DNA from 2 places in the Paraburkholderia aspalathi genome. Region 2 is predicted to be linked to the other one. Evidence: predicted binding sites of a transcription regulator. Region 2 holds the regulator's gene; the other holds the start of a gene.

Region 1 (9,798 bases), on a different contig from region 2:
CGATCTTCAGTTCGTCCGGCGTGATCGTGCCCGGGCAGTTCGGTCCGAGCAGCAGCGTCTTGCTGTTCTTTGCGCGCATGCGTGCCTTGAGCTCGATCATGTCACGGACAGGAATGCCTTCCGTGATACAGATTGCGAGATCCAGGTCAGCTTCGACGGCTTCCCAGATGGCAGCGGCAGCGCCTGCCGGCGGAACGTAAATCACCGACACGGTCGCGCCCGTTTCAGCCTTGGCTTCAGCGACGCTCGCGTAGATAGGAATGCCTTCGAAATCTTCGCCGGCCTTCTTCGGGTTCACGCCTGCAACGTACGCTTCGCGGCCGTTTGCATATTCACGGCAAGCACGCGTATGGAACTGACCGGTCTTGCCGGTAATGCCCTGCGTGATGACCTTGGTGTCTTTGTTAATCAGAATCGACATGTATTGACCTCTGTTCGTTTGGCGTCATGCGGTGGCGCCGCGAAGCGGAATGTTCTCGCCCGCGTCGCTGTTGCGCCACTCACGCGCCGCCATTCGTAATCCTGGTAAACGCGCTTGGGGTTTGGCTTACGCCTTGCCCGCAGCAGCCGCGACGACCTTCTGAGCCGCTTCTTCCATGCTGTCAGCCGCGATGATCGGCAGACCGGATTCAGCGAGCATCTTCTTGCCGAGGTCTTCGTTCGTGCCCTTCATGCGGACGACGAGCGGCACCTTCAGCGACACGGCCTTCGACGCCGCGATCACGCCTTCCGCGATCACGTCGCAGCGCATGATGCCGCCGAAAATGTTGACCAGAATCGCGGTCAGGTTCGGGTTCTTCAGCATGATCTTGAACGCTTCCGTGACCTTCTCGGTCGTGGCGCCACCGCCCACGTCCAGGAAGTTCGCCGGTTCGCCGCCGAACAGCTTGATGGTGTCCATCGTTGCCATTGCGAGGCCAGCGCCGTTCACGAGGCAGCCGATGTTGCCGTCGAGCGAGATGTAGGCGAGGTCGAACTTCGACGCTTCGACTTCAGCCGGATCTTCTTCGTCCAGATCGCGATACGCGACGATTTCCGGATGACGGAACAGTGCGTTCGAATCGAAGTTGAATTTCGCGTCCAACGCGATGACCTTGCCGTCGCCGGTCAGGATCAGCGGGTTGATTTCTGCCAGCGATGCGTCGGTTTCCCAGAATGCCTTGTACAGGCCTTGCAGGATCGCGCGTGCTTGCGGCAGCGAAGCGGCGGGCACGCCGATCTTCGTTGCGAGCTCGTCGGCTTCGGCGTCTTTCAGACCGGTCGACGGGTCGACGGCGATCTTGTGGATCAGCTCAGGCGTCTTTTCCGCGACTTCTTCGACGTCCATGCCGCCTTCGCTCGATGCCATCACGACGATCTTCTGCGAAACGCGATCGATCACGAGGCCGACATACAGTTCCTTCTTGATGTCAGCGCCTTCTTCGATCAGCAGACGATTCACCTTCTGGCCTTCCGGACCGGTCTGGTGCGTGACGAGCTGCATGCCGAGGATCTGGTTCGAGAATTCACGAACCTGTTCCAGCGACTTGGCGACTTTCACGCCGCCGCCCTTGCCACGGCCACCCGCGTGGATCTGAGCCTTCACGACCCATACCGGGCCGCCGAGCTCTTCCGCGGCCTTGACCGCATCATCCACCGAGAAGACCGGCTTGCCGCGCGGTACCGCGACGCCGAATTTCCGCAGGATTTCCTTACCCTGGTACTCGTGAATCTTCATGCGTGATTCCCTTCAGTCTGAGAGTTGGATTGAACTTCGTTTCCGCTGCCGTCGTTCATGCCGGACGCGTTGCCGCCCTCACCTGTCTGGCGGGCTGCCCCGTCGCCTGACGAAGCCGCGCGATCCGCTGTATACGGAGCGCGGCCATACCAGCGCGGATAAAACTGTTGCACCGCCTCGCCGTCGAAACGCAGCGCGTGGCAGCGTCCCAACTGGAATGGCGGTTTGTTTTTGGAATGCTCGTCTGTGCTGTCTTTGCTTCTGGACTGCTCGGTCCCGGAACTCGCCGCTTCGCCCGGCGTGTCTTCATTGGTGTTCCACACGTCGCCGGCGAACGCCTGGATTGCGGCGGTTGGCAAAAGCGCGCACAACTCGGTGAGATGCGTGCAGCCAGCCGTGCCGGCCAGCAAACGGGCAGCATCGCGACGGAAGTTGTGGAACAGATTGAGCCCGATGAGGGCACGGTAGGCGGGATTGCTGGCCTGGCACAACCCTGGATAGGGCACCCAGTCGGACGACGCTTCGGCGTCGACGACGTTGAGCTTGCGATCGATGGTGATGCGAAGCCAGAGTTCATGGATCGGCTGACCATTGGGCCGGACGCCCGACGCAAGCACCACATCGCGCGGTTTTTCGTCGGTCAAGCACGCTTCCACATCCCACAGGCCATCGGCTCGCTCATAGGCTTCCGCTCTGATTGCGCGACGATGGCGCAACTGACGGGATACTGGCGGGGAGAGCGGCATGCGGGAAGGAAAGGCCGGATTGGAAAACCCACGAATTTTAGCATACTGGGTATTTGAGACAGGCCGGAATGCGCAGGGCCGCCCAGCAGGCCGGAGAGCGCGGCAGACGCTATCTCAAAGTGGGAAGCGCACAGGTATGCGGCACGCGCTGTGCGCCAACCGGGATGACGCAGCTAGCCGCCGCATCACTCCTCGTCGAACCCTTTGAGAATTTTGCCAATCGTCGCGCCCGAGAAACCGCGCGATGCCAGAAAGCGCGCCTGCTTGGCCCGCTCGGCGGCAGTTTCTGGAAGCCGGTCGAATTTTTTCCGCCAAACGGCTTGGGCGCGCGCCAGTTCGGTCTCGCGCAGTTGCGCACTGGCTTCTTCGACCAGTGTTTGGTCGACCGCATGCTGCTTCAATTCGCCCACGATCCGGCTCGCGCCCAAGCGCGACGAGCGCCGATGGATCAGGCTTTCGGCAAAACGCGAGTCGGACAGCCAGTTTTCGGCTTCCAGCGCATCGAGCAAGGTATCGAGCGAATCGGTTTCCTCGACGAACGGCTTCAGCTTGCGTGCCAGTTCGGAGCGGCTGTATTCACGCCGGGACAAATAGCCGAGCGCACGTCCTTTTAGCGAACGGGCCGGACGTTGGGATTTTTTTGCCTCGTCCTGTTCCGGCTTCGCCTCGCCAAGCGTGCGGCGCGAGCGGGTATAGGTGGTTTCGGACGGGTCCGCGTCAGCCTGCGCGGATGGATCAGATTGCGGCTGGCGACCTGCGGCGCGATCGTGCGCGTCGAATGATTCGAAGGGATCGGCTTCGCCGGCTGCGGCAAAGGGATCGGGATCTGATGTGTATGAGCGTCTGGGGGCAGCGTTGCCGGCAGGATCACGCGGCGAACGTGAGGTGGAACGCCCGAAAGAGCTTCCAGAAGACTTGCCGACCGATGAACCGGATGAACGACTGAACGAACTGCTGGAATTGCTAGACGACTTTCCCGACGACCGCCCAAACGACCGCGTAGACCGGGAAGTCGATGAAGAGGACGACGACTCGAACGAATCGTCGCCACCGTCACGCGGGCCGTCCGCGTTGTGTCCAGCGTTGGACGGCGTCCGGCCCTTGCGTATCACGTGCTGGTTACTCTTCTTCGCCCGCGACTTCAGCGGCCGCACCGGTCGCCACTTCCGCCATGGCGTTCACGCCCAGCGATTCGCGGATGCGGTTTTCGATTTCACGAGCGATGTCCGGATTTTCGCGCAGGAATTCACGCGCGTTGTCCTTACCCTGACCAATACGTTCGCCGTTGTAGCTGTACCAGGCGCCGGCCTTGTCGACGATCTTGGCCTGCACGCCGAGGTCGATGACTTCGCCCTGACGAGAGATGCCCTCGCCATACAGAATGTCGAAAATCGCTTCGCGGAACGGCGGCGCAACCTTGTTCTTCACCACCTTCACGCGCGTTTCGTTACCGATCACTTCGTCGTTCTTCTTGATCGAACCGATCCGGCGAATGTCCAGACGCACCGACGCGTAAAACTTCAGCGCGTTACCACCCGTGGTGGTTTCCGGGTTGCCGAACATCACACCGATCTTCATACGGATCTGGTTGATGAAGATCACGAGGCAGTTGGTGCGCTTGATCGTACCGGTGAGCTTGCGCAGCGCTTGCGACATCAGACGCGCTTGCAGACCCGGCAGCGAGTCGCCCATTTCGCCTTCGATTTCGGCCTTCGGCACGAGTGCCGCGACCGAGTCGATCACGATCATGTCGATCGAGCCCGAGCGCACGAGTGCGTCAGCGATTTCGAGCGCCTGTTCACCGGTGTCCGGCTGCGAAACCAGCAGGTCGTTGACGTTCACGCCGAGCTTGCCCGCGTACTGGATATCCAGCGCGTGCTCCGCGTCGATAAACGCTGCCGTGCCGCCGAGCTTCTGCATTTCGGCGACGACTTGCAGCGTCAGCGTGGTTTTACCGGACGACTCCGGACCATAAATTTCGACCACCCGGCCACGCGGCAAACCGCCGACGCCCAGCGCGATATCGAGGCCGAGTGATCCCGTTGAGACCACCTGGATATCTTCGACCGCCTCACCTGCGCCGAGCCGCATGACCGACCCTTTGCCGAACTGCTTTTCGATCTGCGCAAGCGCGGCAGCGAGTGCCTTGCTCTTTTCAGCAGTCAGTCCAGCCGAGCCTTTCTTGCTTTCTTCCATGAATCGTCCTTTGCTATGATGAACGGCGTCTGAGGCAGATGTGCAGCCCAGTTTTCACGGACAGCACACGAAACTCAGACACTGTATAAAAAAACAGTAGTTTTGGCAAGCGCGATTCTCATGCGAACGCGCATTTTTACTGTCGCGCTGCCCAACTACCCACAATAATTTTCGGAGACCGCTGTGCGCCGGGGGACACCCCAAGGTGCCGGCAAGGCCAGGCTTGCGCACCATGCGAATTCTGATTGCCGAAGACGACAGCATACTCGCGGACGGTCTGGTTCGATCACTCCGCCAATCGGCCTATGCCGTTGATCATGTGAAGAACGGCGTCGAGGCCGACACCGCCCTGTCGATGCAAACTTTCGACCTGCTGATCCTCGATCTGGGCCTGCCGCGCATGTCCGGGCTCGAGGTGCTGCGCCGCCTGCGCGCCCGCAACTCGACCGTGCCTGTGCTCATCCTCACGGCGGCGGACAGCGTCGACGAGCGCGTCAAAGGCCTCGATCTCGGCGCCGACGACTACATGGCCAAACCCTTCGCGCTGAACGAACTCGAGGCGCGCGTGCGCGCCCTGACCCGGCGCGGCGCGGGCGGCGGCCCGACGGTGGTGCGGCACGGCTCGCTGTCGTTCGACCAGGTTGGCCGGATCGCCTATGTCAACGAGCAGGTGATCGATCTGTCGGCACGCGAACTCGGTTTGCTCGAAGTGCTGCTGCAGCGGATCGGCCGGCTGGTGTCGAAGGAACAGCTCGTCGACCATCTGTGCGAATGGGGCGAAGAAGTCAGCAATAACGCGATCGAAGTCTACGTGCACCGGCTGCGCAAGAAGATCGAGCCGAGCGGCGTACGCATCATTACTGTGCGGGGCCTCGGATACTGCCTCGAGAAAGCCGCCCTGCCGTCGAACGTGAACGCGAACGTAAGCCCAAGCGCCAATCCGCCCGCCGAATCCGAGCCGCCCCCCTCGGCCGCGATGCCCGCGAGCCACCACTTCAAATAGAGGATCTCCATGTCCGCACGCGCAGATCGCGCCACGGCGCACGCGGCGGACCTCGACGAGGTGCGCGACGAGCGCTACGCCAATCCGTTCGCCCCGCCCGACGAGACCGAAGCCGCCGCCGAAGCCCGCCCACGCTCGCTGTTTGGCGAGATTCTCGACTGGATGCTGGCGCCGCTCCTGTTGCTATGGCCGATGAGCCTCGCGGTCACCTACCTGGTCGCCAAATCGATTGCCAACGGCCCGTTCGACCGCGCGCTCGAAACCGACGCCTACGTGCTCGCCCGCCAGATCCATCCGATCAACGGTGTGGCGGAGCTGTCGCTGCCCGACTCCACCCGCGACTTTCTGCGCGCCGACAATGTCGACAGCGTGTTTTATCAGGTGCTCGGTACGCGCGGCGAACTGGTGGGCGGCGAGCGCGACATGCCGCTGCCGCACGAGGAAGACCGGCCACCGCCGGGTCTCGTCGAATTCCGTGACGACGTGCTGCGCGGCAACGATATCCGTGTCGCCTATACGACCGTCGAGTTTCCGCAGACGCCCGGCGCCCAGCCGGTGCTGGTGCAGGTCGCCGAGACGCTCGACAAACGCAGCCAGCTTGCCAACGACATCATCAAAGGCGTGATCCTGCCGCAGTTCGTGATCCTGCCACTGGCGATCCTGCTGGTGTGGTTCGGCCTGTCGCGTGGACTCGCGCCGCTGCACGCCCTGCAGGCGCATATTCGCGCGCGCCGCCCGGACGATCTGTCGCCGCTCGAAGCCCGCCGCGCGCCGCCGGAAATCGAGCCGTTGGTGACGTCGTTCAACGATCTGCTGACGCGCCTCGAACAGAACATGGAACTGCAGAAGCGCTTTATCGCCGACGCCGCGCATCAGATGAAAACGCCGCTTGCCGGCCTGCGCACCCAGGCTGAGCTCGCGCTGCGCCAGGATGCCTCCGAGGAAGTCCACCGCTCGCTCGAACAGATCGCCACCAGCTCCGAGCACGCGGCGCGCCTCGTCACCCAATTGCTGGCGCTGGCGCGCGCGGAGAACCGGATGTCGGGCCAGATTTTCACGCCGGTCGAGGTGACCGAAGTAGCGCGCAGCGCGGTGCGCGACTGGGTTCAGGCCGCGCTTGCCAAGCAGATGGACCTCGGTTATGAAGCGCCCGAAAAACCGGTTGAAGTCGACGGCAATCCGGTGATGCTGCGGGAAATGCTGTCGAATCTGATCGACAACGCGATCCGCTACACACCGCCTGGCGGGCGGATCACCGTGCGGGTGCGGCACGACGTGTCCGCGCGACTCGTGCATCTGGAAGTAGAAGACACCGGGCTCGGCATTCCGGTGGCTGAGCGCTCGCGGGTGGTCGAGCGTTTTTACCGGATTCTCGGCCGCGAAGGCGACGGCAGCGGCCTCGGGCTTGCGATCGTCCGCGAGATCACGACGATGCACGGCGGGGAGATGAGCATTGACGATAACGTCTATCAAACCTCCCCGCGGCTTGCCGGAACCCTCGTGCGTGTCAGCTTGCACGTGCTCGAACGGGCACGGGACTTACCCTAAGAGCGCAAAAACCCACGCTGATCCGGCGCCATATTGAGAGACGTTTGTCAAAAATTATAAGAACTTAACCGCCAGTTGCTGAATTTTGATGGGATTTCCCTCCGCACACCGGAAACTGCCATTTCACCCCTCCACGTCAGTACGCCGTAAGTTTCCACTCCAATAATCGGTTTCACGGGAACGCCTTTGCCGGCGGACCGCGTGCACATATCAATATTGGAGACAACATATGGCTACCGTTGGCGGGCAAATCTCGCACGTGCCAATGACGAAAGAAGAGAAGCGGGTGATCTTCGCGTCGTCGCTGGGTACGGTTTTCGAGTGGTACGACTTCTATCTGGCCGGCTCACTCGCCATCTTCATCAGCAAGAGCTTCTTCTCCGGCGTCAATCCGACTGCCGCTTTCATCTTCACGCTCCTCAGCTTCGCCGCAGGTTTCGCAGTTCGGCCGTTCGGCGCGATCGTATTCGGCCGCCTCGGCGATATGGTCGGGCGCAAATACACGTTCCTCATCACGATCGTGATCATGGGTCTGTCGACCTTCCTGGTCGGCTTCCTGCCCGGCTATGCGTCGATCGGCATTGTGTCGCCAGTGATCTTCATCGCGATGCGGATGCTGCAAGGCCTCGCACTCGGCGGCGAGTACGGCGGTGCGGCCACCTACGTCGCGGAACATGCGCCGGCGGGACGCCGAGGCTTCTACACCGCATGGATCCAGACGACTGCCACGCTCGGCCTGTTCCTCTCGCTGCTGGTGATTCTCGGCGTGCGCACGGCCATGGGCGAAGACGCGTTCGGCGCATGGGGCTGGCGCATTCCGTTCATCGCGTCGATCATCCTGCTCGGCGTGTCGGTGTGGATTCGTCTGCAACTGCATGAATCGCCGGTGTTCGAGCGCATCAAGGCCGAAGGCAAAACCTCGAAGGCGCCACTGTCCGAAGCGTTCGGTCAATGGAAGAACCTGAAGATCGTGATTCTCGCGCTGATCGGCCTGACCGCCGGCCAGGCCGTGGTCTGGTACACGGGTCAGTTCTACACGCTGTTCTTCCTGACGCAGACGCTGAAGGTCGACGGCGCGACGGCCAACATCCTGATCGCGATCGCGCTCCTGATCGGCACGCCGTTCTTCCTGTTCTTCGGCTCGCTGTCGGACCGCATCGGCCGCAAGCCGATCATCATGGCCGGCCTGCTGATTGCTGCCTGCACGTACTTCCCGCTGTTCAAGGCGCTGAGTCACTACACGAACCCGGCGCTGGAAGCGGCCACGGCGAAGTCCCCGATTGTCGTGATCGCGAACCCGGATGAGTGTTCGTTCCAGTTCAATCCGGTCGGCACGGCGAAGTTCACGAGCTCCTGCGATATCGCCAAGAGCGCGCTCTCGAAAGCCGGCTTGAACTACGAGAACGTCGCCGCGCCTGCCGGCTCGCTAGCGGAGATCAAGGTCGGCGATACGGTGATCAACACGTATGACGGCAAGGCCGCCGACGCCAAGGACCAGGGCAAGGTGTTCGACAAGACTCTTGCGACCACGCTGAAGACCGCCGGCTATCCACCGAAGGCCGATCCGTCGCAGATCAACTGGCCGATGAGCGTGGTGATCCTGACGATCATGATGATCTACGTGACGATGGTCTACGGGCCGATTGCGGCGATGCTGGTGGAGATGTTCCCGACGCGCATCCGCTATACCTCGATGTCGCTGCCGTATCACATCGGCAATGGCTGGTTCGGCGGCTTCCTGCCGGCGACCGCCTTCGCGATCGTGGCGGCCAAGGGCAACATCTACTCGGGGCTGTGGTATCCGATTGTGGTCGCGCTCATCACGCTCGTGATCGGCGTGCTGTTCGTGAAGGAAACCAAGGACTCGGACATCTACGCGAAGGACTGAAACGCCTGACAGTCCGGGCAATTTAAAAAAGTTGCGGGCCGGGGGTTGACAGCCTCCGGCCCTATCCTCATAATCTCGCTTCTTTCGGCGAATTAGCTCAGTTGGTTAGAGCGACGGAATCATAATCCGCAGGTCCGGGGTTCGAGTCCCTGATTCGCCACCAGTTGCAAGAAGAAGCCGCTGATCCACAAGGTCAGCGGCTTTTTTGTTTTGGCTTTCCCAAACAGCAACTTCAAGGAGGTTTCTTGATGACGTTCCGTACCGCCGCGCTTGCCGTGGCCACCGCATCCAGCACGCTTCTCGCCGCCGCATCGCCGCTCTCCGCCAACGCCCAGACGCCGCCCGACAGTCAGTGGCGCGCCAGTTCGCTCACGCTCTCGACCTTGCTGCAGGACGGCTACAAAATCGTCGCCGTTGTGAACGGCGTGCGCGGCAACGCCGGCCCAACCGACACGATCTTCGTTCAGCGCGATCAGAGCGCGTTCAAATGTCTCGACCCGTCGTCGTCCGATGCGAAATCGAAGGCTGCGTGCTTCGAACTGGTTCAGCCGTCGGGTGCTGCCCCCGAATCCAAATAGACGGATGACTTTGCACAATCGAGCCATCGGCTTTAACGCCCGCAACTAAAAAAGGAGCTGGCTTGCGCCAGCTCCTTTGCAGTGTCTTAGCCCGGTGCTGCCCTAACAAAAACGGCCAAGCC
Region 2 (9,798 bases):
CCCACGCGACCAGAAAGCCGAACACCGCGTTGATCAGCGCGCCGCCAAGGGCCGAGAAAAACGTCAGGCGATACGACGCGAGCACGCGCGGCGAGCTGACCGCGCGCACGAACTGAGGCCAGTCGAGCGTCGCGGTCTTGAGAAAGGTCGCCGCAAGCGGAATCAGCACCACGAGGCTCAGATAAGCCACCGTGATGCCGAGTGTCAGGCCAAAACCGGGCAACGCGCTCGGTTTTCGGAAGGTCAACGTCGTCATGCTCAGTACTCTTTCAGGGTTGAGGCCGGCGGCTCTTTTTCCGGCCGACTGGCTGGCCAAAAAGCGCGCCTCGCGGGCGCGCTTTCTGGCGAAGTGTGACTACGCGTTCAACTGCGGCGTCTAACTGCGCATCTCGTCCGGTTGACTACCCGTTACTGCGGCGAGTAGATCGAATCGAACACACCGCCGTCGGCAAAGTGCGTCTTCTGCGCGTTCGCCCAGCCGCCGAACGAATCGTCCACCGTGTACAACTTCAGCTTCGGAAACTTCGACGTCAGCTCGGCCGGCACCTTGTTCGAACGCGGACGGTAGAAGTTCTTCGCGGCGATTTCCTGACCTTCCTCGCTGTACAGGAAGTTCAGATACGCTTCCGCCACCTTGCGTGTGCCGTGCTTGTCGACCACCTTGTCCACCACCGCAACCGGCGGCTCGGCCAGAATGCTCACCGACGGCACGACGATTTCAAACTTCTCCGGACCGAATTCCTTCAGCGAGAGGAACGCCTCGTTTTCCCACGCAATCAGCACGTCGCCGATACCGCGTTGCACGAAGCTGGTGGTCGCGCCACGCGCGCCCGAATCCAGCACGCCGGCATTCTTATAGAGCTTGCCGACGAATTCCTTCGCCTTCTGGTCGTTGCCGCCCGGCTGATGTTCAGCATAGGCCCACGCGGCCAGGTAGTTCCAACGCGCGCCTCCCGAGGTCTTCGGATTCGGCGTGACGATCGACACACCCGGTTTGATCAGATCATCCCAATCCTTGATGTGCTTCGGGTTGCCCTTGCGCACCAGAAACACGATCGTCGACGTGTACGGCGAGGCGTTGTCCGGCAAACGCTTTTGCCAGCCCTTGTCGAGCAGACCCTTGTTGGCCAGCGCGTCGATGTCATAGGCAAGCGCCAGGGTCACGACGTCCGCCTGCAAACCGTCCAGCACCGAGCGTGCTTGCGCACCCGAGCCGCCGTGCGACTGCTTGAAGGTGACCGTCTCGCCCGTTTTCGCCTTCCATTCCTTGCCGAATGCCTGGTTGACGTCCTGGTACAACTCACGTGTCGGGTCGTACGACACGTTCAGCAGCGTCGTGTCGGCTGCATGTGCCGGCGCCGTGACGCCAACCGCGGCGATCGTACCGACTGCGCCGAATGCGAGCGCCGCGATAAGTTTTCTGGTCTTGCCTGCCAGCCCCGTGCCCTGATGGTTCATGCCAACTTTCTCCGCGTTGTAGTCCGCTGAAACAGCGTGTGGTGTTGTTTTGCGTCGCGGTCACGTGCACATGAGCGCCAACTCGAAGGGCAGTCTATCGAAGAGCTTTCATCATTAAAAATAATGTTTCTTCATTCTTTAATACGCAAAAGTGGTAATGACGGCCGGATAAGGCGTTGCGGCACGAAAACGGGTGTTGGAGCGTCTATTTACGACGCTGGAACGCCACCCCAAGCCACGAACTTAAAGTAAAGCTTGAATTGCGCGGAATACTGTATAAAAATACAGGCACCTGTTCATACATACAGTGGCGCCATGACCAAACTCACCGCACGACAGCAGCAGGTTTTCGATCTGATCCGCCGGGCCATCGAACGCACCGGCTTTCCGCCCACCCGCGCGGAGATCGCCGCCGAGCTGGGTTTCAGCTCGGCCAATTCGGCAGAAGAGCATCTGCGCGCCCTCGCCCGCAAGGGCGTGATCGAACTGGCAGCCGGCGCATCGCGCGGCATTCGCCTGCTGGGCGGATCCGAAGATTCGCCGTACCAGTTCACGCTGCCGCACGCCAGCATCATGCAACTGTCGTTGCCGCTGATCGGCCGCGTTGCAGCGGGTAGCCCGATCCTCGCGCAGGAACATATCTCGCAGCACTACGCGTGCGACCCGGCGCTGTTCTCGAGCAAGCCGGACTACCTGCTGAAGGTGCGTGGGCTGTCCATGCGCGACGCAGGCATCTTCGACGGCGACCTGCTCGCGGTGCAGAAGAAAAGCGAAGCCAAAGACGGCCAGATCATCATCGCGCGGCTTGGCGACGACGTGACGGTCAAGCGCTTGAAGCGCCGCCCGAACGGTATCGAGCTGATTGCCGAGAACCCCGATTACGACAACATCTTCGTTGAAACCGGCAGCGCGGAATTTGCGCTCGAGGGCATCGCCGTCGGGCTGATCCGCCCGGGCGAGTTCTAACTGCCCACTTGTACGCCAAACCCAAAGCTGCCCCAACGTTGAATCGCCTGGAGAGACTCATGGAACGCCTTGCCCGCCTGCTGCCTTTTCGCCAGTTCGGTCGTTTGCGTCATCTGCGCAAGCTGGTGCCGTGTTCGCTGATCGAGGCGTCCCCGGCCAGTTCTCCATCGCTATCGCTGTTCGACGCGCCCGTCGGCGTACCGGGCTTGCCGTCCTCGTTGCCGGCTTTTGCTCGCGTGTCGTTGAATTCGGGGCTGAATACGGCTGAACCCGCGCGTCGTGCGCCGGTGCGCGTGTATCACGGACCGTCGCGGCTGATCATGGTCGGCACGGTAGACGCCGTGTGCCGCATGATCGATCGTTGCATCGCAGATGAAGCCAACGTGCACGGCGCGGTGTTCGAGTCATAAGCTGCATTGCGCGCGCACCGCATTCCATTGCGGCTGTACGACGCGCGACACCCGGCGTAAGGTCGTTCATCTAGCCGCGCCCTCTCGGATATCGCATCGCCTGGGATCGTTTTTGCGTGGCCGCGGTCCACGTTAGATCACACCTGATGGAGAGTCCCACTCGATGGCAGTTTCAACACGCACGAAACGCAGCGCCGCCCGGCCACTGATCGTCACCTTGATTGTGATTGTGGTGATTGCCGCGTTGGGGTTCTGTTACGCGTCGCCTTACATGGCGCTGAATACCCTCAAACGCGCGGCGGATGCGCGTGATGCACAAACCGTCAATGAATACGTCGATTTTCCCGCGTTGCGCGAGAGCCTGAAGCAGCAGGTCACCGGCCTGTTGACGCGCCGGCTCGACGGCCAAGGCAACGGCAATCCGCTCGCGGCGATTGGCGCGATGATCGGCGTGGCCTTGATCGGCCCGCTGGTCGACGCTTATGCAACACCCGACGGCGTCGCGGCATTGCTGAATGGGATGCCGCCGCGCGGCAACCCGGGTGAGCGCCCTCCTGTTCCGGCTGGCGCCGGAAATCCGCCGGCCGCACCGGCGGCGGCGCCCGAACCGGCGCCCCCTGCTGCGGGCAATAACGGAAACAGCGCCACGCCACCCCAACCGCCGCAAACCACGGCGGGCTACCGCGGCCTTAATGAGTTCGTCGTCAGCTATCAGCATGGTGCTGGTGACGCGCGTTACTCGGCGATCTTGCGGCGCGAAGGTTTGTTCACATGGAAGCTGGCTGCGGTCAATCTGAACGAGTGATCACCCAGCGGTCGCTATCGATTTGAGCGTATGAGCGAATCGCGGTTTGGCCGAAGCGATCGCCGCGAACGCGGCGACCGTTCGGTCACGTGGCTCACTAAGATCATTCAACTCATTCAGCCCGGTCCACGTGCTTTGCCCCGCCTTGTGTCAGGCCGCCGCTGCTTGCTGCTGCTCCTGCGCGGAAGAGCACGCCACCAGAATGCTGCAAGAGACCCGGTCGAGCAGCGGAGTATTGCCCGCGCCCATCCACCATCGTGACAGGCCGGTGCGGCAACGATGGCCGACCACCACGAGGTCGACATGCAATTCGTTAGCGAGATTGGCGATCTCGTCGATCGGATGGCCGAATGCAAAATGCCCTTGCGCGGTCACGCCGCGTTCGGTGAGCCAGTCCACCCCTTCCTGCAGGATGTCGCGTGCTGTTTTTTCGAAGCTGCCGCATGCCACATCGGTCAGCAGGCCCGCGCTTTGCGCAATGCTCGAGCGCATGTCGACCACTGATAGTAAGTGCGTTTCCGCTTTCAGATCCAACGCCAGGTCGGCGCCGCAACGTAACGCTTTGCGGCCTTCGCGCGAGCCGTCGTAGCACAGCAGGATTTTCTGGTAGCTCGCCATGATTTTTCTCCCATCCGCGAGGAACGCGGTCTGAATGAATCATGGTGCGCCGCAATTCAGGTTGCAAGGGATGGAAAACGCTAAGTGCGCCCTAAATAGGTGCGTGCTGGATTTGTGGCGGGTTTGGGTCACCCTTGAGCCTTTGCCGCAGCGCAAGAAACGCCGTCCGGCGCGTCCCGTGACGACCAACACCTCACTGCCGATGCCATAGAATGAGCGGCCTTGCCGGCCATTTGCGTCTTTTCCCGGAGCCTCGATCGATCCATGTCTGCAGCCGCCATTGAATTCCATCAGGTTAAAAAAAGCTACGGCGATAAGACGGTCGTCGACGGACTGTCGTTTCATGTCAACGCCGGCGAATGTTTCGGTCTGCTCGGCCCGAATGGCGCGGGCAAGACCACCACGTTGCGCATGCTGCTCGGCATCGCTGCACCGGATGCCGGCACGATCCGCCTGTGCGGCGAACCGATTCCCGGCCGCGCGCGCGTGGCCCGGGCGCGTGTCGGCGTCGTGCCTCAGTTCGACAATCTCGATCCCGATTTCACGGTCCGCGAAAACCTGCTGGTGTTCGGCCGTTACTTCGGTCTGAGCGCCGCGCAATGCCGCGCGATGGTGCCGTCGCTGCTCGAATTCGCGCGTCTCGAGAGCAAGGCGGATGCACGTGTGAGCGAACTGTCTGGCGGCATGAAGCGGCGCCTGACGCTGGCTCGCGCGCTCGTCAACGACCCCGACGTGCTGATCATGGACGAGCCGACCACCGGCCTCGATCCGCAAGCTCGCCATCTGATCTGGGAACGGCTGCGCTCGCTGCTCGCACGCGGCAAGACCATTCTGTTGACCACGCACTTCATGGAAGAGGCTGAACGGCTGTGCCATCGCCTGTGCGTGATCGAGGAAGGCCGCAAGATCGCCGAAGGCGCGCCGCGTGCATTGATCGCTTCGGAGATCGGCTGTGATGTGATCGAAATCTTCGGACCCGATCCGGTTGCGTTGCGCGACGAACTGGCGCCGCTTGTCGAGCGCACCGAGATCAGTGGCGAGACGCTCTTCTGCTATGTGAACGATGCGCAACCCGTGCATGCCCGCCTCAAGCAACGCGCCGATCTACGCTACCTGCATCGCCCGGCGAATCTGGAAGATGTGTTCCTGCGTCTGACCGGGCGCGAGATGCAGGACTGACGCGACTCGACATCAGCTCAGCTCGCAATCGTCTACAGCTATAACGACACGGCAAGAGACACGCAATGGACGCACGCACTTACGAACCGCACGGCGAGACACCGCCGAAGCAGGAGACCTTCGCCGCTTTCCCGGCCAACGCCGTCAACTGGATTGCGGTGTGGCGCCGCAACTATCTGGTCTGGCGCAAGCTCGCGATTGCTTCGATGTTCGGCAATCTTGCCGATCCGATGATCTATCTGTTCGGCCTGGGTTTCGGGCTTGGGCTGATGGTCGGGCATGTCGACGGCGTGTCGTATATCGCGTTTCTTGCTGCCGGCACGGTGGCATCGAGCGTGATGATGTCGGCGAGTTTCGAGTCGATGTATTCGGGCTTTTCGCGCATGCACGTGCAGCGCACGTGGGAGGCGATCATGCATACGCCGCTCACGCTCGGCGACATTGTGCTTGGCGAAGTGATGTGGGCGGGCAGTAAGTCGATGCTATCGGGCGCGGCGATCATGCTGGTCGCGGGGGGTCTCGGCTACGCGAGTTTTCCGTCGATGTTGCTGGCGTTGCCGGTGATTGTGCTCACGGGGCTCGCGTTCGCGAGTGTGGCGATGGTGGTGACGGCGCTGGCTCCCTCGTATGACTTTTTTATGTTTTATCAGACGTTGGTGTTGACGCCGATGTTGCTGTTGTCTGGGGTGTTTTTTCCTGTTTCACAGTTGCCTGCTGCGGCGCGGGTAGTGACTGGGCTTTTGCCGTTGGCGCATGCTGTTGATCTGATTCGGCCGGCTATGCTGGGGCGGCCTTTTGATGGTGTGGTTTTGCATGTTGCCGTGCTGGTGGTTTATGCGGTGGGGGGGTTTGTTGTTTCGGCGGTTTTGTTTCGGCGGAGGATGATGAAGTAAGGTTTGGGGCCTGCGGCCGGGTTTTTGCCTGCGCGGCGCTTTTTGTCTGTGTTCTGGCTTTTGTGCCTTTCCTTGATTTGTTAGTGGTCTATTAGTGTTGCCCCTGTGCGGGGCGGCACTTACTTTCTTTGCCGCCGCAAAGAAAGATAAGCAAAGAAAGCGGCTAGAAGCCCCTGCTAAGTGGGCACCGTGGTCTGCTGCGGGTAGTGGTGCGACTGGAATCCGTGTTCTCGCACATTCCGCGCTAGTGACAAAGGAGTCATCAGCTCCCACTCCGCACTACGTGCGTCGCGGACGGGTCTGCATGGGAAACCGCGGGCTTCGGTTTTGGTTTGTGGGGCTGTCGGCAGCGCCTCTGCACTCGGCCGGGAACCCCTACTTAAAATCATATGTCGGTGTGCCGCAATCGCGGGCACGATCACTATCGCAGTCACAGCCACAGTTGCGGTTGCAATCACAGTGGCTGTGCAATGACGAGCCGCGGCTCGATGGCAACGCATGAGCGCCAAAACGCAGCGATCGGTTTTATGAACGGCTCTTCGGCGCGCGCAGCGCCGCCGGAAGTATGACGCCCTTGTCACAAGCCTAAGCAGCGGCACGAACACAGATTCCAGTCGCACCACTACCCCAGGCAAACCACGGTGCCCACTTAGCAGGGGCTTCTAGCCGCTTTCTTTGCTTATCTTTCTTTGCGGCGGCAAAGAAAGTAAGTGCCGCCCCGCACAGGGGCAACACTAATAGACCACTAACAAATCAAGGAAAGGCCAAAGCCCTAAGAACACTGACAAAAGCGCCACGCAGGCAAAAAACCTCAAACCTTAATCCTCATCATCCGTCCAAGGAATATCAACATCAGAAATAAAAGCCACCGTCGCAAACGGCCCCCCATCCTGACGCCCGATCTTCCCATCAGCCCGTTGCCATTCAACCCTGAACACCGTCGCCGGATCATCGGCGATCAACCGCACCGTCCGAATCTCATCCGGGTCCTGCTCCTCAACAGGACCATCAAGCGACACTTGCAATTCCTGCGGCCACAACCCATCAGTCGGATCGTAAATCCTGTCGCCGTCCGGGATCAGCGTGAATGCCTCTACGCCAATCGTCGCCGATGCCTCGACGATCATCTTGCCCAACGCGCGCAGCAACGCCGTCGCCCGTGCCGAGTTGGCCTGGCGAATTGCAAGATCCCCGCGCGTCAGCGCCTGCTCAAGTTTTGGGTTTGTTTTTTGTTGCGCCATTCGATGTCCTGAGTCCTATCGCTCTGTTGTGGGCGGCACGCCCATTCATCGCGCGCCGTGCTCCATTTTTCGGGCTGAATCCTACCACTGGTATGGGCTACAGCACCGCCAGCCGTGCAGTAGAGGCCGACCAGCCCGCCCCGTCCCCACAGTTTAGGTCGTGATTCGCCGTCCGGCAGGGAGATTTGCCTTTCAACGCGCTTCGCCGCGCTTTCGACCTGGCTTTGGCACTGCAGCATTCGTGGGCCTGGCGCCGCCGATTTCTGCGATCAGGTGGTCGCGGAACGCCTTCACCGACGGCGGCAACTCCCGTCCGGCCATCGTCTGCACCTGAATGCTGCGCTGGCGCAACTGCGGATGCGTCAGCGGCATCGCGACGAAGCCGTCGCCGGCGTAACGGTCGCGCACCGACAGCAGCCCCGTGAACATGATTGCGCCGGACTTCTGCGCGTAACGGTACATCGCGCCGCTATTGTTGCAGGTGAGATCGGGCTCGAGCAGCACGCCTTCAAGCGCGCAGGTGATGTCGATCAGCTGCCGGATCGTCGTGCCAGGCTCCGGCAGTACCAATGGATAGCGCTGCAGGTCGGCGAGCGACACCTTCGCGCGCCCGGCCAGCGGATGATCGGCGCGCAGCAACGCCAGCACCGGCGCGCGCTCGGTGTGTTCAACCTTGACGCCCTTTTCCGGCGCGAGACTGAACGTCAGCGCGAGATCGGCATCGCCATCGCGCACCCGGCGAGTGGCCTCGCCCGGTGGCATCACGGAGAGCGTGAAGTCGATCCCCGGGTAGTGGCGACGGAACGCCGCCATCGCGCTGGGCAGGAAATCCGCGGCAAAGCCCTCCGAACTGGCGACCTTGATCATGCTGCCATGCAAGGCCTCGAGGCCGCCGATCTCCTTCATCACATGCTCCGCCTCGAGCAGGCTGCGCTGTGCATAGGCGAGCAGACGCTCGCCCGCTTCGGAGAGCGACATGCCGCGTGGCCGCCGCTCGAACAGCGCGACGCCGAGGTCGCTTTCGAGCCGCGCGATCTGCCGGCTGATCGCCGACACGGCCACATGCAGCCGCGCGGACGCGTCGCTAATCGAGCCGGTGCGCGCCACTTCGACGAAATAGCGCAATGCGATGCCGTGTAATGAAAGTGCCATGAGCGACGCCTTTTGCAAGCGGATGTGGCCGTGTGCCGGGGTATCGAGCTTTGCCTTTTCGGCAACGCAAGCTTCGAAAGACGATCATTGTGACAAAAATATCGGCCTCCTAGAATCGTTTCGAAGTTGATGGCCGCGAACCGGACGTGCCACGCCCGGCGCCGCGTCGCCACTATCCCCGCACCCCGCATCGGAGACAGATATGAGCCGCAACCAGGCCATCGAACACGCAACGCATCATTTCGAATCAGGCGCTTTCCTCGAGAACCTCAACCGGCGCGTCGGATTTCGCACGGAAAGCCAGGAAAACGATCGCGCGGCTACGTTGCTGTCGTATCTGACCGATGAGATCACGCCCGAAGTCGAAGGGCTCGGCTTCAGCACACGCATCGTCGATAACCCGGCGGAAGGATTCGGGCCGTTCCTGTTCGCCAATCGTCACGAAGACGACAGTCTGCCCACCGTACTGATCTACGGCCACGGCGACGTCGTGCGCGGCTACGACAGTCAATGGCGCGCGCCGCTGACACCTTGGGCCGTGACGATCGAAGGCGAACGCTGGTATGGCCGCGGCACCGCCGACAACAAAGGCCAGCACACCATCAATCTCGCCGCGCTGGCGAGCGTGCTGGCCGCGCGCGACGGCAAGCTCGGCTTCAACGCAAAGCTGCTGATCGAGATGGGCGAGGAAACCGGCTCGCCGGGGCTCGACGCGATCTGCCACAAACATAAAGAAGAACTGGCCGCGGACGTGCTGATAGCCTCCGATGGCCCGCGTCTCGCCGCGCGCCGCCCCACCGTGTTCCTCGGTTCGCGCGGCTCGGTGAACTTCAAGCTCTCGCTAAATCTACGCGACGGCGCGCATCACTCGGGCAACTGGGGCGGTTTGTTGCGCAACCCGGCCACCGTGCTGGCGAACGTACTTGCAAGCCTCGTCGATGCGCGTGGCGTAATCGCTGTCGACGGCTTGCGTCCGCCGCCGATTCCGGAAGCGGTGCGTCGCGCATTGGCGGATATCACGGTAGGTGGCGGTCCGAACGATCCGGCCGTCGACGATAACTGGGGCGAGCCCGGTC

The links. Region 2 encodes LexA, which represses DNA repair genes until DNA is damaged. Its sites were predicted from a motif close to ACTGTATNNNNATACAGT; they were not measured.
Region 1: the regulator LexA is predicted to act here: its motif matches at 4,740-4,757, upstream of recA (recombinase RecA).

What each region holds. Positions count from the first base shown of each region.
Region 1 covers NZ_CAJNBA010000003.1:191,224-201,021, reverse strand. The annotation lists gene sucD (succinate--CoA ligase subunit alpha) at 1-421, opposite strand, end outside; gene sucC (ADP-forming succinate--CoA ligase subunit beta) at 548-1,717, opposite strand; gene KHO30_RS19735 (DUF2889 domain-containing protein) at 1,714-2,463, opposite strand; gene recX (recombination regulator RecX) at 2,649-3,572, opposite strand; gene recA (recombinase RecA) at 3,583-4,659, opposite strand; gene KHO30_RS19720 (response regulator transcription factor) at 4,892-5,662, shown strand; gene KHO30_RS19715 (sensor histidine kinase) at 5,672-7,210, shown strand; gene KHO30_RS19710 (MFS transporter) at 7,440-9,098, shown strand; tRNA gene KHO30_RS19705 (tRNA-Met) at 9,185-9,261, shown strand; gene KHO30_RS19700 (hypothetical protein) at 9,347-9,676, shown strand.
Region 2 covers NZ_CAJNBA010000002.1:1,442,621-1,452,418, forward strand. The annotation lists gene cysT (sulfate ABC transporter permease subunit CysT) at 1-256, opposite strand, end outside; gene KHO30_RS17225 (sulfate ABC transporter substrate-binding protein) at 409-1,458, opposite strand; gene lexA (transcriptional repressor LexA) at 1,774-2,424, shown strand; gene KHO30_RS17235 (hypothetical protein) at 2,484-2,834, shown strand; gene KHO30_RS17240 (DUF2939 domain-containing protein) at 2,998-3,639, shown strand; gene KHO30_RS17245 (universal stress protein) at 3,790-4,257, opposite strand; gene nodI (nodulation factor ABC transporter ATP-binding protein NodI) at 4,522-5,436, shown strand; gene KHO30_RS17255 (ABC transporter permease) at 5,502-6,329, shown strand; gene KHO30_RS17260 (hypothetical protein) at 7,148-7,570, opposite strand; gene KHO30_RS17265 (LysR family transcriptional regulator) at 7,763-8,722, opposite strand; gene KHO30_RS17270 (M20 family metallopeptidase) at 8,925-9,798, shown strand, end outside.